DNA from 4 places in the Paenibacillus sp. FSL P2-0136 genome. Region 2 is predicted to be linked to each of the others. Evidence: riboswitches for the same ligand, from Rfam matches in the RefSeq annotation. Region 2 holds a riboswitch; each other region holds the start of a gene.

Region 1 (5,775 bases), 340 kb from region 2:
AGGACGCCGCCGTACATCTGTTCCGTTCAGCGTATAAATTTATAATCCCAGGAGGGTACTATGCATCATCAATTACGGATTTTTTCCGGTTCGTCGAATCCGAAGCTTGCCGCTGATATTGCGGAGCGCCTTGGTGCGCCGCTTGGCCAGATTAAGCTGACCCGTTTCAAAAGCGGCGAGATTTATGTGCATTATGAAGAGAGCATCCGGAACTGCGACGTATTTTTGGTGCAATCCCTGGCTCATCCGATTAACGAGCTGTTTGTAGAGCTGCTGGTCATGATTGATGCCGCCAAGCGCGCATCGGCCAGAACGGTGAACATTATCGTTCCCTATTACGGGTACGCCCGGCAGGAGCGTAAGTCCGCACCACGTGAGCCGATCTCGGCCAAAATGGTTGCCGATGTGCTGACCACCGCCGGTGCAACGCGAGTAATTACGATTGATCTGCATGCCGCAGCCATACAGGGATTCTTCAATATCCCGGTCGATCATCTGACGGCGCTTGATCTGATTAGCGGTTATCTGAAGGTGAAGGGGCTTACCGATCTGGTCGTGGTCTCCCCGGATGCGGGACGGGCGTCCATGGCGGAGAAGCTGGCCAGCCGGCTGGATTCGCCGTTCGCCATCATGATTAAGAAGCGTCCGGCGCATAATGAATCGGTGATTACGCATGTCATTGGTGATGTGGAAGGCAGGACGCCAATCATTATAGAGGATCTTATAGATACCGGAACCACAATCGTCAATGTGGTGGAGGGCCTGAAGGAGCGGGGTGCCCGGAACAGTATCGTCTGTGCTACGCACGGACTGTTCTCCGGGGATGCGCTTGAGCGGATGGATCATCCCAATATCGACGAGATTGTCATTACCGATTCGATTGCCCTGCCGGACGAGCATTCCAGCAGATTCGCAGTGCTCTCGGTAGCTCCCATGCTGGCTGAGGCCACGCGTATTATCATCGAGGGCGGTTCCATAGATAAGCTGTTCAGAGACGCGGGGATTTAACTCCCGCGTCTTTTTTTGAGCTTTTCCCTCCCGTTAGCTCTCTCTCTGAGACTTGAGAATCTCGTTGCCACATGTGGTATACTGTGTGAAGAAGACAGCCGAGACCATAAATGGAAACGAACAGGTAAGGCTAGGGAAGCTGAAACAAGGGAGGTGCCTTGCTTCCATGATAGAGAGAACTTCAGAGAATACCGCGGAGCACAGTAATGTCATTCCGGTCACTCTGGATGCCAATTTTTTCTTTGAAAGAGCCGTTCGGTCGCTGGACCGCTTTCAATATGATAAGGCATTAAGAAATTTTCGCAAAGCTGTTGAATATGAGCCGGATAATCCGGTGAATCATTGCAATATGGCGGGTATATTATCTGAGATGGGCAATTATACCGCATCTAACGAGATTCTTATCCATGTTCTGGAGAAAATCGACCCCGCTATGACAGAATGCCATTTCTACATGGCTAATAACTTCGCCAATATGGAAAGCTTTGAAGAGGCGGAGCGCTCGCTGGTCACTTACTTGGAAGAGGATGCTAACGGCGAGTTCATGACCGAATCCGAAGAGCTGATGGAGCTGCTGCAATATGAGCTGAACCGGCCTGCTCCGCTGGTGCGTATCCGCAGCCGTGAGGGAGTCGTAGAGCATGACCGGGCGCGGAGTCTGCTGGAGGAGGGGAAGTTCCCTCAGGCTGTAGAGCTGCTGGAGGAGATCACTGCGGGTACCCCGGATTTTTTGGCTGCGCATAATAATCTGGCACTAGCTCATTTCTATATGGGCCGGTTCGCCAAGGCGAAGGAATGTCTGAATGAGGTGCTGAAGCAAGACCCCGGCAATCTGCACGCTCTGTGCAATATGGCCATCTTCCTGCAGTATGCAGGAGATAAGGAACAGCTTGAAACGCTGCTCGGTATGCTTGAAGCAACGGTGCCGTTCCATCAGGAGCATGTATTCAAAATGGCTACAACCATGGGTATCCTGGGCCGGCACGCTGCCGCTTACAGCCATTTCCGCCGTCTGCTGAAGGACGAGGAGGTCGCCGGAGACGCCGGGCTGTATCATTACTGTGCTGCGGCGGCAAGCAATAGCGGAAAACATGATGAGGCGCTGCGCTGCTGGAGACAGGCAGCCAAGCTGGACCCTGCTTCCGCTGTCCCGGCGTTCTTCCTGTCCCAGCTCCAGCAGGCCCGGGCAGAAGGGCACCCTATGCCTGCTGTCAGCTATAACTATCAGCTGCCCTTCCAGGAGCAGCTGAAGCAGTGGAAGGGCAATACGGGCAGATTCACTGAAGAAGTGCGGAATAATCCGCTGCTGCGCGCCTCGTTCTTCTGGGCGCTGCGCTACGGCGATTCCGCTACGAAGCTTCAGGTGACCGAGGCTCTCCGCTGGATTGAGGACGAGGAGATGTCCGAGGTACTGCGCGGAGTTCTGGAGCAGGAGCCGCTGCAGGAGGACCGCCTGCAGGAGGCGGCATTGTTCAGCCTTCAGCGGTTGATCGGGGAGAACCTGAATGAAGCCGGTGGCTCGCCCGGCGAAGAGCAGGAGCCTGCGGCTGCTCCCGGACCCAAGGGGATGCTGCCCGGAACCGGCGGCTTATCGCCGTCCACTACCCGTATTTGAAGCAATTGCTGTTGTAAGAACACCTACTTGTAAGGAGGCCAATGTAATGTACAAAACGATTGTAATCGGAACAGGCCCGGCCGGGCTGACTGCCGCGATTTATCTGGCGCGTGCGAACCTGAGCCCGCTGGTCATTGAAGGCTTGCAGCCGGGGGGACAACTGACAACGACGACAGAAGTGGAGAACTTTCCAGGCTTCCCTGAAGGGATTCTGGGTCCGGACCTGATGGACAATATGCGCAAGCAGGCGGAACGCTTCGGCGCTGAATTCAAGAATGGCTGGGTGGAGTCGGTGGACTTCTCACAGCGTCCGTTCAAGGTAACAGTGGACGGAATGGGTGTACTGGAAGCGGAGTCGGTTATTATTTCAACCGGGGCCTCTGCAAGATATCTGGGCATTCCGGGCGAGCAGGAGAATGTGGGACGCGGGGTCAGCACCTGTGCGACCTGTGACGGCTTCTTTTTCCGTAATAAAAAGATTGTCGTCGTCGGCGGCGGAGACTCCGCCATGGAGGAAGCCAGCTTCCTGACCCGCTTTGCATCCAGCGTAACGCTGGTTCACCGCCGTCCCGAGCTGCGGGCCTCGAAGATCATGCAGGACCGGGCGCGTGACAACAGCAAGGTAACCTGGGCCTTGAACCGCACACCGGTTGAAGTAACGGTAGGAGAGACCGGAGTGAAGGGCCTTACGGTGCTTAACAATGAGACAGGTCTGACAGAATTGGTGGAGGCAGACGGCGTGTTCGTAGCGATTGGACACACACCGAACACAGCCTTCTTGGGCGGGCAGATCAATACGGATGAGAATGGCTATATTGTGGTCAACCCGGGTACCACCGAGACCAACATCCCGGGTGTATTCGCCTGTGGCGATGTACAGGATACCCGTTACCGTCAAGCGATATCGGCAGCGGGAACCGGTTGTATGGCCGCTATGGATGCCGAGAAGTTCCTGGAAGGCACGATGGTGCACGACTGGAGCGAATCGCTGGACAAATAACGGGTTTACAAGAATTACCCATACAGGTAAAATGTATTTAATTAGATAAGATACCCACTAGGGGAGCCTGAATAGGCTGAGACGGGAAAATTGAATTTCCGGACCCTTGAACCTGATCTGGATCATACCAGCGTAGGAAAGTGGAGTCGGACCTTTTTTGAATACAGTCTTTATTTGGCTGTTCCTTTAATAAAGCCGCTCCAGGTGGAGCGGCTTTTTGACTTGCAGGAATCAATAGATTCTTCAGCTCAATCTGCTGCGTGACCTCTTATCTGATGAGTGTACAGAGCGAAGAGGAGGAGATTGAAATGACAGGAATGGGTAAAAACGAAGAGGTGGATCTTTCGGGATTCCCCGCAAGCCGTAAAGTGTATGTGGAGGGCTCACGCCCGGATATCCGGGTGCCAATGCGGGAGATCAGCCTTAGCAGAACCGAAGGCGTTGCCGGGGAAGAGGAAAATGCTCCGCTGCGTGTCTATGACACAAGCGGTATGTACACGGATGCCGCGGAGGAGACGGATATTCGGAGGGGGCTGCCGCCGCACCGTTCAAGCTGGATCGCGGAGCGTGGCGATTCGGAGGAGTACACCGGAAGAGCCGTCCGGCCGGAGGATAACGGAATTCGCAGAGAGGGGGCTGCCGCAGAAGCTTATCCAGGACTGCGCAGGAATCCGAGGCGGGCCTATGCAGGCGGCAATGTGACCCAGCTGCATTATGCAAGGCAAGGGATCATCACACCGGAAATGGAGTATATTGCGATCCGGGAGAATATCCGGCCGGAGTTCGTAAGGGATGAGGTGGCTGCGGGCCGTGCTATTATTCCGGCCAATATCAATCACCCGGAGAGTGAGCCGATGATTATCGGCCGTAACTTCCTGGTGAAGATCAATGCCAACATCGGAAATTCGGCGGTCACTTCTTCTATTGAAGAGGAGGTGGAGAAGATGCGGTGGGCGACCCGTTGGGGGGCTGATACCATCATGGATCTCTCCACCGGCTCTAAGATCCATACCACCCGGGAGTGGATTATCCGCAATTCTCCTGTGCCGGTCGGGACAGTGCCCATATACCAGGCGCTGGAGAAGGTGAGCGGTATAGCCGAGGACTTAACCTGGGAGCTCTATCGCGACACGCTGATTGAGCAGGCGGAGCAGGGGGTGGATTACTTCACCATTCATGCCGGGGTGCTGCGGCGCTATATTCCGCTCACTGCCCGGAGAATGACCGGCATCGTATCCCGGGGCGGATCGATTATGGCTGCCTGGTGCCTGGCTCATCAGCAGGAGAACTTTCTGTACACACACTTCGAAGACATATGTGAGATTATGAAGACGTATGATGTGGCCTTCTCGCTGGGGGATGGCCTGCGTCCCGGCTCTATCGCCGATGCCAATGACGAAGCACAGTTCGCCGAGTTGGAGACGCTGGGAGAGCTGACGGCGCTTGCCTGGAAGCACGATGTTCAGGTTATGGTAGAAGGTCCGGGCCATGTGCCAATGCACAAGATCAAGGAGAATATGGACAAGCAGCTTGAGATTTGCCACGAAGCCCCTTTCTACACCCTCGGTCCGCTAACTACGGATATTGCACCCGGCTATGATCACATCACGTCGGCCATCGGGGCAGCGATAATCGGGGGGCTTGGAACGGCAATGCTGTGTTACGTTACACCTAAGGAGCATTTAGGCCTGCCTGACAAGAATGATGTGCGCGAAGGAGTCATTACCTACAAAATTGCTGCACATGCCGCAGACCTCGCCAAGGGACATCCGGGTGCGCAGGACCGGGACAACGCGCTGTCCAAGGCGCGGTTCGAGTTCCGCTGGCGCGACCAGTTTCATCTCTCCCTGGACCCGGAAAGGGCGCAGGCGTATCATGATGAGACCCTGCCTGCGGAGGGGGCAAAGCAGGCGCATTTCTGCTCGATGTGCGGCCCTAAATTCTGCAGCATGCGGATTTCGCATGATATCCGGAATTCCCATAGATGGAGCCAATCACTGTAACTTAGCTGCATGACCTAATCTATATGTAGGTACGTTGTTCATGGCCGAGAGGCCGTGATTACAGCGGAAACGTATTATTCTGAGGCTATCCCCCCAAGCCTGAATGGCTGGCGGGGATAGTCTTTTTGTAGTTAGTGATTACAATCACA
Region 2 (5,775 bases):
CCACGGGAACAGCGCGGGCTGCTGCGGCATATAGCTGATCTTGCCGCGCTGCCCGGTCACCGGGATGCCGTTCATGCGGACGGTTCCGGTATCCGGCAGCGTAAGGCCGCCGATAATATGGAACAGCGTGCTTTTGCCGCAGCCGGACGGGCCGACAATGGAGACGAATTCCTGCGGCTCCACGGTCAGGGACACCTGATTCAGCACCTGTGTCTCCCGGCGGCGGTGCTTGAACGACTTGCTGATGCCGCTGACTTCGAGCGCAGGCGGCACACTCCGTATACCCAGGCGCCCGTCTCCGTCCGCCTTCTCCAGTTCAATCCTCGTAAGCTCAGACACTTCGCGTAACCTCCTTCAGTTGACTATAAGTACTTCCGTGTTGGGATATCCTCCCGTGGCATTAAGCTTCCTTGCGCGGCTTCCAGCGCACCAGCCATCTCTCCAGGAGGGCAATGAGCGCGAATAATACGAGACTCAGCAGCACGATAATAGCGATGGCCACGAACATCCGGTCCGCACGGTAAGAGGACTTCTGCAGCAGCATATAGTAGCCGATCCCTTTGTCGGCGCCGATCCACTCGGCCACCACTGCGCCCATCACCGCATAAGTGGCGGAGATTTTGAGCCCGGAGAACAGGGAGGGCAGCGAGCCGGGAAGCTCCAGCTTGGTGAAGATCTGCCACTTGCCTGCACCTGCCATCTTCATATAATTCAGCATTACCCGGTCGCTTTGCGTCAGCCCGCCCATGGTCGCAACAGCCACAGGGAAGAAGCAGACGAGGGTGATCAGGATGATTTTGGGCAGCAGGCCGAAGCCGAACCAGATAATCAGCAGCGGGGCAAGCGCAATGGAGGGCACATTCTGGCTGAGAATCAGCAGCGGATAGAGCGCTCGCTTGACCCAGGGCAGCAGATGCAGCAGCAAGGCGGTGAGTAGGCCGATGCCTGTGCCGACCGGGAAGCCGATCAGGGTCAGCCGCAGCGTGGCGGCGGTGTGCTCCCAGATCCCGGAGGCGTTATTCTTCGTCTCACGAGCGATATCCGCGGGGCTGGGCAGCTGGTAAGCGGGGATGTCGAACAGCATGACCGATAGCTGCCATATCCCGACAAAAAAGAGGACCGCCACAAAGGGCGGCCACACTAGCTTCCAGGTGCTTCTCACGGCCGGTATTTCTCCGTCAGCTTCTCCATGCTGATGCCGCCCGGATTATGGGCGATCTTGATTTGTGAGATGACACTAGGACTGCCGGAAGCGATCAGCGCCTCATGCATATCACGCACAATATCCAGCAGCTCGGACAGCTCGCCTTCCATCGTGGTCTCCAGCGGATTCACCTGATGCTTCACGCCTGACTTTTGAATGACCTCTATAGCCTTGTCCACGTAAGGGATGGAATCCTCGTTGTTCGGTGTCTTGGGAATTACCTGAATGCTGAGCAGTGTGTTAGCCATGATCAATCATTCCTTTCAAGTTAAGTATAAGATTCCCGCCATGCGGGTTCATTATGATTCCGGCAAAAATTCATTCGTAAACGTACTCTCCGCATCCAGCGGCTTATCCAGCAGCTTCAGGCCGTACATCCAGTCGGCGTAATTCTTCCAGATCTCAAGCTTCTGCTCACCCCAGCGCGGGGCGTCGTCCTTGTATTTCGGGCTAAGCCATTTCTGACTGGCCAGCACCAGCTTGGGGTCCAGATCAGGTACAGCATCCGACAGTACCGTCGCGGCTTCTTCCGGGTTATCGATAGCGTACTGATACCCCTTGGACGTAGCCTTAAGGAAGGCCTTCACCACTTCAGGGTGCTCGGCGATCTCCTTCTCGCTGGTGGTCAGCACCGGTGTGTAGTAATCCAGCTGCGGCGCATAATCCTTAAGATAGAGCATATCCAGCGGCTCCCCGCGCAGCTCGGCTTCCACCCCGGTCCAGGCATAGAAGATCCAGGCGAAGTCAATATCCCGCTTCACGGCTGTGAAAAAGTCCGCTTCGCCGATATTCACCAGCTTCACCTTGGAGACATCCCCGCCTTCGGGGTCCATAATGGCTTTCATGGCAGCCTGCTCCGCAGGGGAGCCCCAGCCTCCGTAGGTTTTGCCTTCAAAATCCTTCGGCGTCTTAATATTGCGGTCCTTCGGAGCCGCAAAGCCCGAGGTATTATGCTGAATGATTGCAGCAATCGACACCAGCGGAACATCCTGCAGGCGGGCCAGCGTCAGCGCCTCCTGGGCGCTGATGCCGAACTGGGCTTCGCCGGAAGTGACCATTGTATCCGACCCGGCAGCGCCTGGCTGTACAATCTGTACGTCAAGACCTTCCTCAGCGTAATAGCCCAGCTCCTTGGCTGCATACAGGCCGGTATGGTTCGTGTTCGGCGTCCAGTCCAGGGCAATCTTGACCGGAGTCAGCGCCTTAGGTGCATCTGTGGGTGCGGCTGCGGTTGCATCAGGTGCGGCCGTGCTGTTCCCGGCAGCAGGTGCGCTGGCCCCCGCATTGCCGCTGTTGTTCCCGCCGCCACATCCCGCTACGGTGAGCAGCAGCATGGAACTGAGCAGCAGCATTACTGTTTTTTTGACTCCCATTTCTCTTTTTCTCTCCTTCCAGCAACCCCTGGTCTTCAGAGTTTACAGAAACCCTATTCCTGTACATCCTTAGAATCAAAAAAGCGTCCCGAAGATCGGGACGCCAGTTACTTGCGTGAGGGGAATTCAGCTTCAGTACCGCTTAAGGCACTGTGCCGAATGAAGATTCCTACGCTGGCATTATCCAGATCAGGTATAAGGGTCAGTATCTTGTGGGATACAATCTCAGCCGGCCAATTCCAGCACCCCTGGTTCTATAAAGTTCACGGGTATTGCTATGTTCTTACGGTGTATTATAGACGGCAGCTTCGACATTGTCCACCCTCTGTGTCTTAATCCCTCGTATAATGCCGCTTCTTGCGGCGGCTGCGGATGCCGTTCCAGATCTCTCTCAGCGTTAAGCCGACACTGACGGTGATCCCCGAGAAGGTTAGGAACAGAGCCAGATACTCGAACGCGGAGTACTCCAGCATTTTGCTCCAGTCGATCTGGCCCTTCAGATCCTCGATGACCTGATTCATCCCGTATATCCCGCTGATGACCGTAAATACGGTGAGCACCATCAGGAGCGTATCCCGCCGCTTGGCCTGGAATTTGTCCTGATACTGGAACAGGTCATTCAGGGTCATTTTCACCTCATCGAACAGGGCATCATTACCATACACCTTACGCAGCTGAAAAAAAATCTCCCGCCCCTGCGACTGTGAAATCAGCTCCAGGAAGTAGAATTTGGCCGAGAATTTGTTGATCAGGAAGATCAGATTCTCGATCTCGTCGTTATCGTGGTTGATGCGCAGCCGGGAGTGGAGGTTGGCGAGCTTCAGCAGCACGATTTTATGAAAAATACTCAGCAGCATTCCGTAATAATATTCGCCGTACATCTGGCTGATCAGGCCTGCGGCAATCTCCGGCTTCGCCCGGCTCACGCAGCAGAAGGTCTGCTCATTGGTCATATAGTAGGTGTCCGGCCCCCAGCGGCTATAGCAATGCTCACGGGTGTACTGCTTGATATAATCCGGATCACTTGCACTCATGTAGGGGCTGCCGTCGATGGTCAGACCATCCACCTGAGAGGCACGGTAGAGCATTTCGACACTGATCTCTTCCTCGTCCTCAGGGAGATTAACGCCGTAGAAGGCCTGCACCAGCATTCGTTCATCGACGAAGAAGGGCAGGGTCTCGAAATAATTGCCATTCGTCTCCGCAGGATCGAGATACGGCTCCAGCCCGGCTGCCAGATGCCTGAACACGAAGTCCTCCACCCGGGCAAAAGACTTCTTATGACAATGGATGAAGGTATGCTCATCCTGAACGCTTACATCCTCCAGGTTGCGGAACCGGTCGGCGAATTCGAGTACCATGCTGAAGGGGAGATTCTCCTCCTCAATAGCCACTCTTACCGTCAGGAAGCCCAGCTCGAACGGGCAGAGGAACACATCGGTCGACAGCACGCGGAAGGGAACCGTCTGAAAGGGCATTTGCAGCCCGCACAGCAGATCACTCACCCGGGAAAAGCGGCGGAAGGAATCCCTGTCCTTCTCATGCGGAAACAAGACATGGGCGGCAAAAGGAAGATAGCTGCGCTCCATTTTCTCATGGGATACACAGTGGTTCTCTCCGTAATAGGCATGCTCCAGTTCCTTGTTCTCAAGAAAAAAACGCGTAAATCCATCCTGCTGTAAACTCTCAATCAGCTCTTCATCGACCTCGGCCTTGATGGAGAAGGGGAAAATGAATTGCAGCAAGGCGGTATGCAGAGTGGGCTCGGAATGCAGTTCAGCCATGTGTGGGTTCCATCCTTATTCACAGAATATGGACCTTGTTGTATACAATTACCCGATTCTCCAGGCGGTCACGCTCAGCACGAATAACAGCGCGGCAAAAGCGGCCAAAAGTCCCGAGGTCTGGGCGATCTGCAGATGATCCATGGACCAGCCGGTCAGCAGCGGCAGCACCGCGCCGCCGATTCCGCCGGAGGCGATCATAATGCTGGGCGTGGATTCTTCCGCGCCGGGCAGCAGCTTGCTGGAGAAGACCAGCGCGATGGAGAAGATGCCGGACATGAACAGGCCAAGCAGCAGGATGATGGCAAAGGCGGCAAGCCGGTGACCGGCGAACGGGAAAATAATAAGCAGCAGCAAAGCGGCAAAGCAGCTGACGAGCACATAGATGCGGTAGGAGATCTTCTCGGCGATGACACCGGCGAACAGTCTGCCTGCCGACATGGCAAGCCAGAAGAAGGTCACCGTGAGCGCAGCCGCGGCCTCGCTCATGCCCAGCTTCGCGATGAAGATCGCCGGCATGAAATTCACCAGGCTCATCTCAGTGCCTACATAGAGAAAGAAGAACAGAATGAACAAGCCAAGCACCACCCATTGCTTGCCCTTGTAGGGCAAGGACAACCGTCTCGTAGTTCCCGCTGCCGCAGCGCGGTCAGGGCGGGCAGGCCGCTCATTCAGCGCGCTGTCCAGCGGGCCGAATCTGCTCTTCGCCCAGAAGAGCAGCGAGAGGAGGGAGAAGGCGGCAACGATCAGGAAGGCCAGCCTCCACTGCCCGGCGGCAATCAGCGGACTGGCCGCCAGAGGCATGAGCAGCGCCCCGACACCGAACAGCACTTCCAGCCGGCTCATGGCAACTGCCGTTCCTTCGGTGACTGCGGCTATAATAATCGTGCCGATGACGGCTTCGATCATCCCGAAGCCGAACCCTGCGGCTACGGCAATTACGTACATCCAGCCCCAGGGCGGGAGGAAGGCGTAGGCAATCTCGGCGCTGAACAGCAGGCCTGTGGCAATCAGAATACCGCCGCGCTTGCCGAACCGCCGGTTCAGCAGCGGCGAGACCAGTACGCCGGCCAGGAAGCCCGCGAACTGGCTGAAGATCAGCTCGCCCCCTGCACTGTAGCTGCGGTCATAATGCTGGAGCAGCACCGGAAGAATGGAGCCCAGGACGACATGGGCGAGGCCGATTACGAAATAGGAGAGACAGCCGATCCAGATTAGTTTTTTCAAGAATAAGACTCCTTATGAATCAATTTATGAACAGATGGCGGGATTCAGAATGAACGGGAAGGGTACACTATATTAGGCACAGGTTAATCATAAATCCAAACCGTGGACGTGAATATATAAACTTATATTCACATGAATTTGAAGGGAGCTGTGACGTCAATGGATAACAAAGAGCTGGAGAAAACAA
Region 3 (5,775 bases), 2.9 Mb from region 2:
TCCGGTGCCGCCTTTTCCTTGGAACGCTCAGCTCCGGAATGGCGGCCCCGGCGCAGCAGCAGTCCAAGGACCGCACCGCCAAGCGCGACAAACATCATAATGTGGAACGTGTCCGCGAAGCCTTGCGACAATACCGTCTGCTTAGCCAGCAGAAGCGCATCCTGCGAAGCGCCTGCGGTACTCTTTCCGGCAGCGGCAGCGGCCTCCTGCATCTCGGTACCGCGCGCCGTTGTTCTTGCCGTCAGAATCGTAACCAGGGTCGAGACGGCCAGCGAGGTAATCACCTGCTGCATCGAATTCGTCAGCGAGGTTACCCGGTTCACCAGATGACTTGGTGCCTTGTTGAGCAGATGCGTGTTCATCGGCATCATCATCAGTCCCATTCCAGCCCCGCACATGATCAGCGGAAGGATCAGATCGCGGCTCTGCGTGGTAAGATCCACATGAGAATACTGGAATAACGCGCCGGAGACCAGACTCAGACCGCAGACCACGAGCCAGCGCACACCGATCCGGTCGAACAGGATCCCGGCAATCGGCATCATCAGCCCGGAAGCGATGGCTTGCGGCAGCAGCGTCAGACCGGTATCAAATGCGCCGAAGCCCCGGGCCTGCTGCAGAAATTGCGGAAGCAGGAATAGTGCGCCGTATAAGCCGAACTGGGCAATCCACTGCACGATGATTCCTGTCGTAAAATCAACGGATTTCAGAATCCGCAACTCCAGCAGCGGTGTCTTGGAGCGCAGTTCAGCGATGACAAAAGCGGTCAGCGCCACAGCGCCCAGCAGCAGCCCGATCAGCGTTTTCTCAGAGGTCCAGCTCTGCGCGCCCTGGCTAACCCCGTAGGTTAACGAAGCAAAAGCCAGCGGTCCAAGAACCATACCGAGCTTATCCATGCCGGGCACGCTGTTCTTTGCCGCATTCGGCAGCTTGCGCAGTCCGATCAGCACAGCAATGATGCCAATCGGAATATTAATGAGGAAGATCCAGCGCCAGGAATGGTATTCAACCAGCCAGCCCGACAATACCGGACCAATAGCGGGTGCGAACAGGACGGGAATGCCCATAATCCCCATGACAACGCCAACCTTACTTTTGGGGGCCAGTCTGTACACATAGGCCATCCCGACAGGGAGCACACAGCCGCCGCCTAGTCCCTGAATGACCCGGAAAACAATCAGCCATTCGGCGCTGCTTGGTGTAGCGCACAGAATCGAGCCTATCGTAAACACAATTACCGCCGTCAGGAAGACCGTCTTGGCCCCGAACCGGTCAGACAGCCAGCCTGACAGCGGAATAACTGAAGCCTGAGCCAGCATATATCCGGTAACTACCCACTGCAGCGTATGCAGGTCCGTCTTGAAATCCACCACCAGCCTGGACAAGGCTACATTCATCGCCGTACTGTCCAGCACAACCATAAATACTCCGGCAATAATGGCCAGCAGCGGAACCAGAATGCTGGACAGCCGGAAATCGGCTTCCTGCTTCAAGGTCTGATCCATGTCTCTTCTCCTCCTGAGCTGTCCGCGTTCTACATTGACCTGCGGGCAGATTGTTCTATATAATGAGTGAACGGACAACTGTCCGTAAGTGCAATTCATAGTCTACGGACAATTGTCCGTTGTGTCAATTCTTTTATTTATTTTTCTGTAAATCGCTGATTTATTTCTGAAAGGGGTTCTCATGAAAAAGCCAGACACCGATGCTGCACAGCTCCCGCGCTCAGCTCCGCAAGCCAAAGAATCCGCTCCGTCCGAGTCCGCCGATCCTTATGTACAGCGGATTCTTGAAGCTGCACGCCAGTTGTTCACCGAGAGCGGACTTGAGGCAGTCAGCATGTACAGCATTGCCAAGCGGGCAGGCATAGGACAAGGCTCCCTGTACCGCCGCTTCACGGACAAGGGTGAGATCTGTTCTGCACTGCTGAAGGGCAGCGCAGATCAATTCCTGTCCGGGCTGGAGCAGCAGGTGGCTGCCAGTGCCGGTGAAGCTCCGGCTCTCGCTCAGCTGCAGAGCAGCATTGAGCAGATTGCCGATTTCATTGAGCAGTATGCCGAGCTGCTGAATATGATCAAAGCCGAGTTCACAGGTAAGAAGCAGCTGACCCAGTTTGAGCATCCTTTTTTTCAGCGGCTGGGGGTGATGATGACAGAGCTGCTGCAGCGTGCTGCGGAGGGCGATGAGATTATTGACATTGATCCTGTCTTTGCGGCCACGGCCTTAATCTCTGTTCTCAGCCCTGATCTGTACCTGTATGAGCAGAAGCGGCACCACTCCTCCAAGCTGGACATCTCCCGGGGCATCGTCACCTTGTTCGTGACCGGTCTGGCGAAGCGCTGACCGCCTGCTCTTTACAAGAGGGGAATTTGTGGTATATTAAGTAGCAATTACGAATTCAATAACACCTGTTAATTCACTAGGGGAGTCGGCCGACTGAGACGGAGCTTAAGCTCCGGACCCTTTGAACCTGATCTGGATCATACCAGCGGAGGGAAGTGGAGCAGAATGTATCAGTGGTTCCCGTCACAGGGCCGCAGCCGACTGTACCTTCCGCCCCATTCATTGCCTCCGGGAATGAATGGGGCTTTTTTGTGCTCCGCGCAGGTTCTATTTCAATCCGGGGAGGCTTGTACATAGTCTTATGATCAACATTAGCAATCTATCCTATGCTTTCGGGACCGGTTCGTCCCGGACACCCGTCTTCTCAGAGCTATCCATGAATGTGCAGCGCGGCGAATTCATTTCTGTCGTAGGCGGAAGCGGATGCGGCAAAAGCACCTTGTTCAAAATCATCGCCGGCCTGCTGGAGCCGGACAACGGCAGGATTACGCTGAACGGAGCCGAGTCCGCTACAGCAGCGAAGAGGCTGGGCAGTGTGGCCTACATGCCGCAGCAGGATCTTCTCCTGCCTTGGCGGACCGTGCTGGACAACTGTCTGCTGCCCTGGGAACTCAAGCGCAGCCGTCCCAAAGCGGCCGCCGTGGCCGAGATTCTTACCCTGCTGCAACGCTTCGGCCTAGAGGGAACCGAAGGGGCTTATCCCCAGGAGCTGTCCGGCGGGATGCGCCAGCGCGTGGCGGTCCTCCGCACCGTGGCGGCGGGGAATGACCTGCTGCTGCTCGATGAGCCGTTCGGGGCGCTCGATGCCATTACCAAGCGCTCACTGCAGCGCTGGCTGCTCGAGTTATGGGCGGAGCTGGACAAGACGGTGCTGTTCATCACCCATGATCTGGAGGAGGCTCTGCTGCTCAGTGACAGAATCTATCTAATGACGGGCAGCGGCGGCGGGATGCAGGAATTCCCAGCCGGTCTCCCCCGTCCGCGCCATCACAGTCTGAACTATCAACCGCAGTTCGCCGCCCTGCGCCAGGAATTGGAGCTGAAGCTATATGAGAACCGCCGCTCCTAGAAGCTTGCTCCAGCATTACGGTCCGGCTTCCCTGCTCGCCCTGCTGACGCTTGCAGTCTGGGAGACTGTAGCCCGGCTGGGCCTGGTTCCTCCCTTCATTCTTCCGGCTCCGTCTGCGGTCTGCAAGGCCTTGCTGGAGGAACGCCGCCTGTTATTCGGGGTGCATCTGCCGGCTACACTGCTTGAGGTACTCACGGGCTTCGCACTGTCTGTGGTCTGCGGCTGCCTGCTGGGAATCGCCATGCACCTGTTCAGTCCGCTGGCCAAGGCGCTGTACCCGCTGCTGATCATCAGCCAGACGGTTCCGCTGATCGCGCTCTCTCCCCTGTTCATCATGTGGTTCGGCTACACCCTATGGAGTAAGGTCGCCGTTGTCTTCCTGACCGCTTTCTTCCCGGTGGTCATCGGCACCTATGACGGCTTGTCCAAGAACACGGACGCCTACCGGGAGCTGCTGCTGACATATGGCGCGAACCGCTGGCAGATTCTCGGGAAGGTGGGCGTTCCGCTGGCCCTGCCCTCTTTTTTCTCCGGACTGAAGCTGTCGGCTGTGTACTGTGTGATCGGTGCAACCATCGGGGAATGGCTTGGAGGCAGCCAGGGGCTGGGCTATTTCAGCCGCAGAATGGCAGGGAATCTCCAGAGTGCCAAGATGTTCGCCGCTGTTGTCTTGTTATCCGTGCTCGGTATCCTGCTGTTTCTGGCTGTCGCCGCACTGGAGAAGATTATTCTGAAGAAAAGAGGACGTTATTCATGACTACTATCCGCTATTTCCGTTATCTGCACCATGCGATTTCAAGGCCAACCGTTCTACTGTCTGCTCTGCTGCTCTGTATGCTGCCCGTCCTGGCAGGCTGCACCAATACGAACAGTCCGGCGTCCTCCGGCTCTTCGGCGGGGACTACAGCCACTTCTGAAGCTGGGACTGGAGCCGAAGGCGCAGTCCATAAGCTGACGATTATGCTCGACTGGTATCCCAATGCTGTCCACTCTTTTTTGTATGCGGCAGAAGCTGAAGGCTATTTCGCCGAGGAAGGTCTGGAGGTTGATATTCAGATGCCGGCCGATACCAATGATGCGCTGAAGCTTGTTGCTGCGGGAAAGGTGGACCTGGCACTCAGTTACCAGCCGCAGGTATTGATGGCACGGGGGGAGCAGATTCCGATCAAGTCGATTGCTGCGCTGGTGCGCCACCCGCTGAATCATCTCATGGTAGCTGCAGACAGCGGCATTACCCGCCCGGGAGAGCTGTCCGGCAAGCAAGCCGGATATTCCTCCGTCCCGTTGTATGAAGCCATGCTGAACACGATGGTCAAAAGCGACGGCGGGGACCCTTCCTCCCTCAAGCTGGTGGATGTCGGCTATGAGCTGATCCCTGCTCTCTCCACCGGACGGGTGGATGGCATTATGGGCGGGTTCATCAACCATGAGCAGCTGATTCTGGAGCAGGAAGGCCATCCGGTCCGCTCTTTCAATCCTGTGGATTACGGGGTCCCGGATTATTATGAGCTGGTGCTGGTCGCCAGTGAACAGGGACTGCAGGATTCACAGGGCTTTTATCACAAATTCGTGGATGCCATCAGAAAAGGCCAGCAGTATGTAGCCGATCACCCGGATGAAGCGCTGAAGCTGCTGCTTACCCATCAGGAGGATACCGCACCGCTGGATGAAGCCATTGAGCAGCGCAGTCTGGAGATCCTGCTGCCGCTGATGGATGCCGGTTCCCAGCCCTTCGGCTATCAGGACAGCGCATCATGGGAGAAGGTGAACCAGTGGCTGAGCGAGAACGGTCTGCTGGCTGCCGAAGTGGATGTTAAGAATGCTTTTATTAATTTTTAATTACATCTTTCAGGAGGAATTCATATGTCTTATCTGTCCAAAGTACGCCAGGCGAACCCGCTGGTGCATAATATCACGAATATCGTAGTTGCTAACTTCACAGCTAATGGGCTTCTGGCCCTGGGAGCTTCGCCGTTCATGGCCGATGCCATTGAAGAAGTAGCGGATGTCGCCGCCATGTCCGGCGCGGTTGTGCTGAACATCGGTACACTGAATGAAGCTGCCATTGCTTCCATGATCGAAGCCGGAAAGGCTGCGAACCGCCACCATGTACCGCTCGTGCTTGATCCCGTTGGAGCCGGTGCTACCGCCTACCGCACGGATGTTACAGCTAAGCTGCTCAGTGAGCTACAGCTTACTGCGCTGCGCGGCAATGTGGCCGAGGTTGCCAATGTGGCCGGGGAGAGCTGGGCTAGCAAAGGCGTGGATGCCGGAGCAGGCGAGGGCGATGTAGTAGCTCTAGCCATTAAAGCAGCGCAGAAGCTGAACTGTGTCGTAATTATCACCGGCAAGGAAGACATCAT
Region 4 (5,775 bases), 1.9 Mb from region 2:
ACATGGCTCCGGGCTTCGAAATGTCGCTGGACGAGCTGTCTTCCAGTGCGAGTCAGGGACAGTCTGCCGGAGAGCCTGAATCTATAGAGTAGATAGAGTACACATTCGCATGTGTTGGCTCCTAGCGTTGGCTGATATACTTACGTGTTAACAATGCTATGCGAATGCCGCTCTTAAACGGCCCGCATTTTCTCCATCCGCACCAATTGTGTTCGGTTTTTCGCACACGTTTGGCCCACATGCAACTTATAACCCTTATACAATGCAAATAACCCGCCATGAAGCGGGTTATTTGCATATGGTCAAGTTAAGTTAGACACGGTTAGTCTAGTCAAGTTAAGTTAGGCACGATTAGTCTGGTCAAGTTAAGTTAGGCACGGTTAGTCTGGTCAGTTTAAGTTGATTCGCTTAGTCTAGTCAAGTTAAGTTCATTCGTTTATCCTGATCAGTTTAAATTACATCCGGTTTGGTCACATCAGGCTCAACCAGATTCAGCCTGCCTATCTCAAACCCAAGCGGCTCGGACAGGATATCCCAGTCCTTGAATACCGGCTGGAGTCCTTGCGAACGCAGCATCTCGGCCATCTCGTTCACGCTGCGGTTGTCCGAGATTTCAAACTGCGGCGTTCCCCCTTCCAGGGAATGTCCGCCCACTTCGGTGGATACCCCTGCGGACATCTTCGTGATGCCGAGCTGGACCAGATGATCGCGCAAGGCCGCAGGCTCGCGTGTAGACAGCGAGATGCCGGAGCGCGGCAGAAATAGGCGGTAGGCCAGAATAATCTGCACCAGCGCACGGTCGGTTACATCGCTTGCGGGATTGAATTCGCCTAAGTAAGGCCGGAACCGGGGAGTCGACAGCCCGATTTCGCATTCCGGGTACTTGTCCTGCAAATATCTCGCATGCAGCGCAGTGGCCAGCGCCTCCTGGCGCCATTCGTACATGCCAAGCAGGGCTCCGATATTCACCGAACGGAACCCGGCTTGACAGCCCCGTTCGGGAGCGTCCAGACGGTTGCGGTAGACGCGTTTGGGTCCTTTTACATGCAGCGCACGATAAGTTTCCTGATGGTAGACCTCCTGATAGAGCGTCAGACCGTCCACGCCAGCTTCTCTGAGCTCAGCATATTCTGCTGTCGAGAGCGGATTCACTTCAATGCTGACGGAGGCAAAATAGCGGCGCAGCACATTCACGCAGTCCCTCACATAACCGGCCGGACTGTCCCTGCGGGATTCTCCGGTCAGAATCAGAATGTGGCGCAGGCCTGTGGCTGCGATGGTCTCCGCTTCCCGGGCGACCTGCTCCAGCGTCAGTTTTTTGCGCGGAAAATCATAAATAGAACTGAAGCTGCAATACGTGCAGTGATTCACGCAATAATCAGCCAGGTACATCGGTGTAAACAGTTGCATCACATGGCCGAAATGCGTACGCGTTAAGCGGTGCGCCTTCTGCGCCATCTCCTCCAGATAAGGCTCCGCTGCCGGTGACAACAGTGCCATCAGCCCCTCTTCATCCACCCGCTCTGCACGAAGCGCACGCTTCACATCCTCTGCCGTATACCGGCTCCATAGCGTCCCGTAAGGAAGCTGCTCCAGCCGGGTCATCGTCTCATAAAAGCTCATAACCGTTCTCTCCTTCCTATTCCATCTGTCAGGCCAAGAACCCGGTCAACGGTGAAGAGGCTGCCGCCGTCTCTTCCACAGGCCCCAGTCCGGCGAGATAAGCCTTGCGCCCTGCGGCTACCGCGTCACGGAAGGCTTCTGCCATCAGCAGCGGATCCGAGGCGGTGGCAATCGCTGTATTAAGCAGCACCGCTGCGGCCCCCATCTCCATCGCCTCAGCCGCCTCGGACGGTCTGCCGATTCCGGCATCCACGATCACCGGCAGATTCGTCTCGGAGATCAGAATCCGGATCAGTTCCTTGGTCTGCAGTCCGCGGTTGGACCCGATCGGCGCTCCCAGCGGCATCACGGCCGCAGCCCCCGCTGCTTTCAACCGCAGGGCGGCGGACAGGTCAGGACTCATATACGGAAGCACCACGAAGCCCTCTGCTGCAAGGATCTCGGTCGCCCGGATGGTCTCGGTATTATCCGGCAGCAAATATTTCTGGTCGTTGATGACCTCAATCTTCACCCAGTTCCCCAGCCCCGCCGATCTCGCCAGCCGGGCAATCCGTACTGCTTCCTCTGCGGTGCGCGCACCGGAGGTATTAGGCAGTAAGGTCATATGGGAAGGAATATGGCTGACAATATTGTCACTGCTCTCCGGGTCCACCCGGCGCAGAGCAACGGTAATGACCTGTGAGCCTGATCGCGTAATCACCTCGGGAATGAGGGTGTTGCGGCTGTATTTTCCGGTACCAATGAACAGTCTGCTGGTTAGAGTCACTCCGCCAATCATCAATGGATCTTGCATGTTAACGCCTCCTGGGATAAGTCTTCGTGTTCAGCCTCCGCCTACAAAATGAACCAGCTCCACCCGGTCCCCCTCACTGAGCAGTGTCTCTCCGTAAACCTCTCTGCCAGCAAGCTCACCATTCAGTTCGACAATCACCAGCTTACCGGCCCACTCGGGCCGGGAGAGCAGATCCTCCAGTGTCCGGCAGCTCTCTTCGATTCTTTGCCTCTTTCCGTTAACGGTCACATTCATGCCTGTTCACCTCCTGCTGTGCCCTGTGTTTGAGCCATATCCAGCGCTTCAGCCAGCTCCGCTGCCCTGTCCCTGTGGACCGCTTCCCTGTACGCCATGGCCGCTGCCACCGGGTCCGGGGCTCCGCAGATCCCCGACATGACAGCAATGCCAGCCGCCCCTTGGGCCAGCACCGCTCCGGCATTACCCGGGGTAATCCCTCCAAGCGCAATCAGCGGGATGCGGCTCCAGCGGACAGCCTCGGCCAGTTGCGCAAGTCCCCGTGCCTGCTGCCCCGACTTGCAAGCTGTCGGGAAAACATGCCCGTAGAGGCAGAAGTCTGCTCCTTGCCTTCCAGCCTCCGCAGCCTCTTCCTGCGAGTGTACCGATCTGCCGATCCGCAGGCCCGGTGCAAGCCCGCGTGCTGCGGCTGGCGGAAGGCTATGCCAGGCCAACTGTACACCGCCTGCCCCAGCGGCCAAGGCAACATCGATCCGGTCATTTATGACCAGCTTCGAAGGCGGAACCCCGGCCTGAAGCATCTGCTGCGCCGCCGCCAGCAGTTCGCGGGCGGACATGGCTTTTTCCCGGAGATGGATATAATCCACCATGGGATGTACCGCCGCAGCCAGCTCCGCAAGCTTCTCAGGGTGGAGCCGTCCGTCTGAGATGACATGAATTTCGTGCAACACGTCCACCTTCCTCTCCTCAGCACTACGCTGATCCCTACCTCCAAACACAAAAAAGACCGCCCCCATAAGGAAGCAGTCTGGAATAGAAACAGGAATACCGGTATTAGCCGTATACCCCCGCTGCAATATTCGTTCTCCACTTCCCTACGCTGGTATAACCCAGATCAGGTTCAAAGGGTCCGAGCAGATACGCCCGTCTCAGCCTTGCGGCTCCCCTAGTGATCGTTCTATGCTATTGTTTGGCCTTGCTTTTTGTATATTAGCATATAATTCCTGTTAGAGCTATTCTTTCGTAGATTTTACTTCAATTACAAAAGCCACGGATGAACTCCCTTCTGAAAATTTACCATCCTCGGATGTCCAGAATGCTGATATGCCGTAGTAATAAACGCCTTGTTCTTTTGGAGCATTAAAAGAGCCGTTCTTCAATGGAATTTGCACTTCTTTATCATCGACAAATTGCTGAACGGTTAACCCGCCGGGTGCCGGTTTATAAGTAAAAGCAACATTGATCCCCCCCTCAGGGGCTATAGCAGTGGGAGTAACCCCCTGTACCATGGATTGTCCTCCTGCATAATCCGCACATCCTAATTTTCCCCAGCAATAGCTGCCTTGGGTAACCGGAATTTGGGTTTTCCCGGAAGTAACAAGGGGTAGCGGCGGCGATTCCTGTGTAATTCTAACCCCAATGCTTTTTGCATTTCCTTCCAATCTTGTATTTGCCACAAGTCTTCCTGCAAAAGGAGTCAAATAAATGAACACTACCAGAAAAACTAAAATCCCCGCTGCAGATAGAATGAATCCTTTTTTTCTAAGCATCCCAATCCCCTATTCATATCAAATTATCTAAATAGACGGAATTATATTGTAATAGTTACAAGCGCTGAAAAAAAGCCTACCGGCAAGCGGTTAGGCTTTTTAAAAATAGAATTTATATGTTGCACACGATTTCTGAAGATGCCGATTAAAGAATCTGCATCCAGATCTTATTCTGCACCCATTATCCGTTGACAACCTCACCGCCGTTCACATGCATCACCTGTCCGCTCACATAGGAGGAATCGTCCGAGGCCAGGTATACATACGCCGGTGCCAGCTCTTCAGGCTGCCCCGGGCGCTTCATCGGCTGGGTGCCGCCGAACTCACTGACCTTCTTCGCGTCAAAGGTTGACGGAATCAGCGGGGTCCAGATCGGTCCGGGCGCTACTGCGTTCACGCGGATGCCCTTATCGGCCAGATTCATTGACAGCGAACGAGTGAAGCTGAGAATGGCTCCTTTGGTGGACGAATAGTCCAGCAGCTGCGGGCTGCCGCGATACGCCGTGATGGAGGTCGTGTTAATGATCGTAGCGCCTTTTTTAAGATGAGGCATAGCTGCCTTCGTCAGGTAGAACATGGAGAAAATATTCGTCCGGAACGTACGCTCCAGCTGCTCCGCTGTAATGTCCTCAATATGGTCCTGCGGATGCTGCTCCGCCGCATTGTTAATCAGGATGTCAAGCTTGCCGAGTCCTTCAACGGTTTGACGTATCAAGCTCTGACAGAAGCATTCGTCCCCGATATCTCCGGCGATCAGAATACACGTTCTGCCCTCCTGCTCAACCTGGCGCTTGGTCTCTTCCGCATCCTCATGCTCGTTCAAGTAGGAGATCACCACATCCGCGCCCTCCTTGGCAAAATGAACGGCAACCGCACGCCCGATCCCGCTGTCGCCTCCGGTAATGAGCGCAGCCTTGCCCAGCAGCTTGCCTGCTGCCTTGTACGCCGGTGTCTCAAACTCCGGGAGCGGGTTCATCTCACTCTCAATTCCCGGGCGCTGATCCTGTACCTGCGGGGGCAGAGTTTTGACAGGTTGTTTGTTAGTGTCTGGCATAATCCATTCTCCTTTCGCTGTCCACAGTATTGTTGATTAATCATGTTAGCATGGCTTAAGGTCTGGTGTTTATGCATCAGGCAGTGTGCCTGCTTGACTGTACGTTATGTTACTTACCACACTTGGCAGCCGCCCAAACAGCCAATCTTCATTCAACGGTGCCTATATCGGAACGGTAGTACGGTAAGGAACGAACGTTTCCAAAAAGAATATTATCTATATCCGCTAAGGGGAATGTCCTATACTTTGTGAGGAACCACGGCAAGATCGTATCGAAATCATACTAGCAGGAGGGTATCGCACAATGAATGCAAGAATCACCTTATCTCCGGTCACCCCGGACGATATCGATTTCATCACAGATCTGGAAATGAGCGCTTCACTCTGGCCCTTCGAGGATATGATTCCAACCGACAAGGAGGCAGTCCGGAAGACTGTGGCGGAACGAATCCAGAGCGACTGGCATAGACAATTCCTGATCAGGCTAGCCACTCCCGAAGCAACCCCTGTAGGGGAACTGAGTATACATTGGTATGTAAAAGAGCGCGAGAGCTGGGAGTTGGGCTACAGCCTGTTCCCTG

What was found. Region 2 has a riboswitch for thiamine pyrophosphate ahead of NYE26_RS00525 (ABC transporter substrate-binding protein). Riboswitches for the same ligand answer to the same signal wherever they lie in the genome.
Region 1: another riboswitch for thiamine pyrophosphate. It lies ahead of thiC (phosphomethylpyrimidine synthase ThiC); the one in region 2 lies ahead of NYE26_RS00525 (ABC transporter substrate-binding protein).
Region 3: another riboswitch for thiamine pyrophosphate. It lies ahead of NYE26_RS12525 (ABC transporter ATP-binding protein); the one in region 2 lies ahead of NYE26_RS00525 (ABC transporter substrate-binding protein).
Region 4: another riboswitch for thiamine pyrophosphate. It lies ahead of NYE26_RS08545 (thiamine phosphate synthase); the one in region 2 lies ahead of NYE26_RS00525 (ABC transporter substrate-binding protein).

The regions. Positions count from the first base shown of each region.
Region 1 covers NZ_CP150244.1:7,449,508-7,455,282, forward strand. The annotation lists gene hisJ (histidinol-phosphatase HisJ) at 1-37, shown strand, start outside; gene NYE26_RS32065 (ribose-phosphate pyrophosphokinase) at 61-1,008, shown strand; gene NYE26_RS32070 (tetratricopeptide repeat protein) at 1,175-2,623, shown strand; gene trxB (thioredoxin-disulfide reductase) at 2,670-3,623, shown strand; TPP riboswitch at 3,673-3,779, shown strand; gene thiC (phosphomethylpyrimidine synthase ThiC) at 3,932-5,626, shown strand.
Region 2 covers NZ_CP150244.1:120,757-126,531, forward strand. The annotation lists gene NYE26_RS00510 (ABC transporter ATP-binding protein) at 1-282, opposite strand, end outside; gene NYE26_RS00515 (ABC transporter permease) at 401-1,162, opposite strand; gene NYE26_RS00520 (MTH1187 family thiamine-binding protein) at 1,159-1,452, opposite strand; gene NYE26_RS00525 (ABC transporter substrate-binding protein) at 1,504-2,577, opposite strand; TPP riboswitch at 2,727-2,837, opposite strand; gene NYE26_RS00530 (hypothetical protein) at 2,910-4,361, opposite strand; gene NYE26_RS00535 (MFS transporter) at 4,410-5,588, opposite strand; gene NYE26_RS00540 (pyridoxamine 5'-phosphate oxidase family protein) at 5,748-5,775, shown strand, end outside.
Region 3 covers NZ_CP150244.1:3,013,747-3,019,521, reverse strand. The annotation lists gene NYE26_RS12535 (DHA2 family efflux MFS transporter permease subunit) at 1-1,505, opposite strand, end outside; gene NYE26_RS12530 (TetR/AcrR family transcriptional regulator) at 1,687-2,343, shown strand; TPP riboswitch at 2,412-2,514, shown strand; gene NYE26_RS12525 (ABC transporter ATP-binding protein) at 2,645-3,412, shown strand; gene NYE26_RS12520 (ABC transporter permease) at 3,393-4,169, shown strand; gene NYE26_RS12515 (ABC transporter substrate-binding protein) at 4,166-5,251, shown strand; gene thiM (hydroxyethylthiazole kinase) at 5,270-5,775, shown strand, end outside.
Region 4 covers NZ_CP150244.1:2,056,148-2,061,922, reverse strand. The annotation lists gene yfbR (5'-deoxynucleotidase) at 1-92, shown strand, start outside; gene thiH (2-iminoacetate synthase ThiH) at 451-1,623, opposite strand; gene NYE26_RS08555 (thiazole synthase) at 1,652-2,416, opposite strand; gene thiS (sulfur carrier protein ThiS) at 2,447-2,650, opposite strand; gene NYE26_RS08545 (thiamine phosphate synthase) at 2,647-3,327, opposite strand; TPP riboswitch at 3,446-3,548, opposite strand; gene NYE26_RS08540 (hypothetical protein) at 3,604-4,140, opposite strand; gene NYE26_RS08535 (SDR family oxidoreductase) at 4,322-5,194, opposite strand; gene NYE26_RS08530 (GNAT family protein) at 5,499-5,775, shown strand, end outside.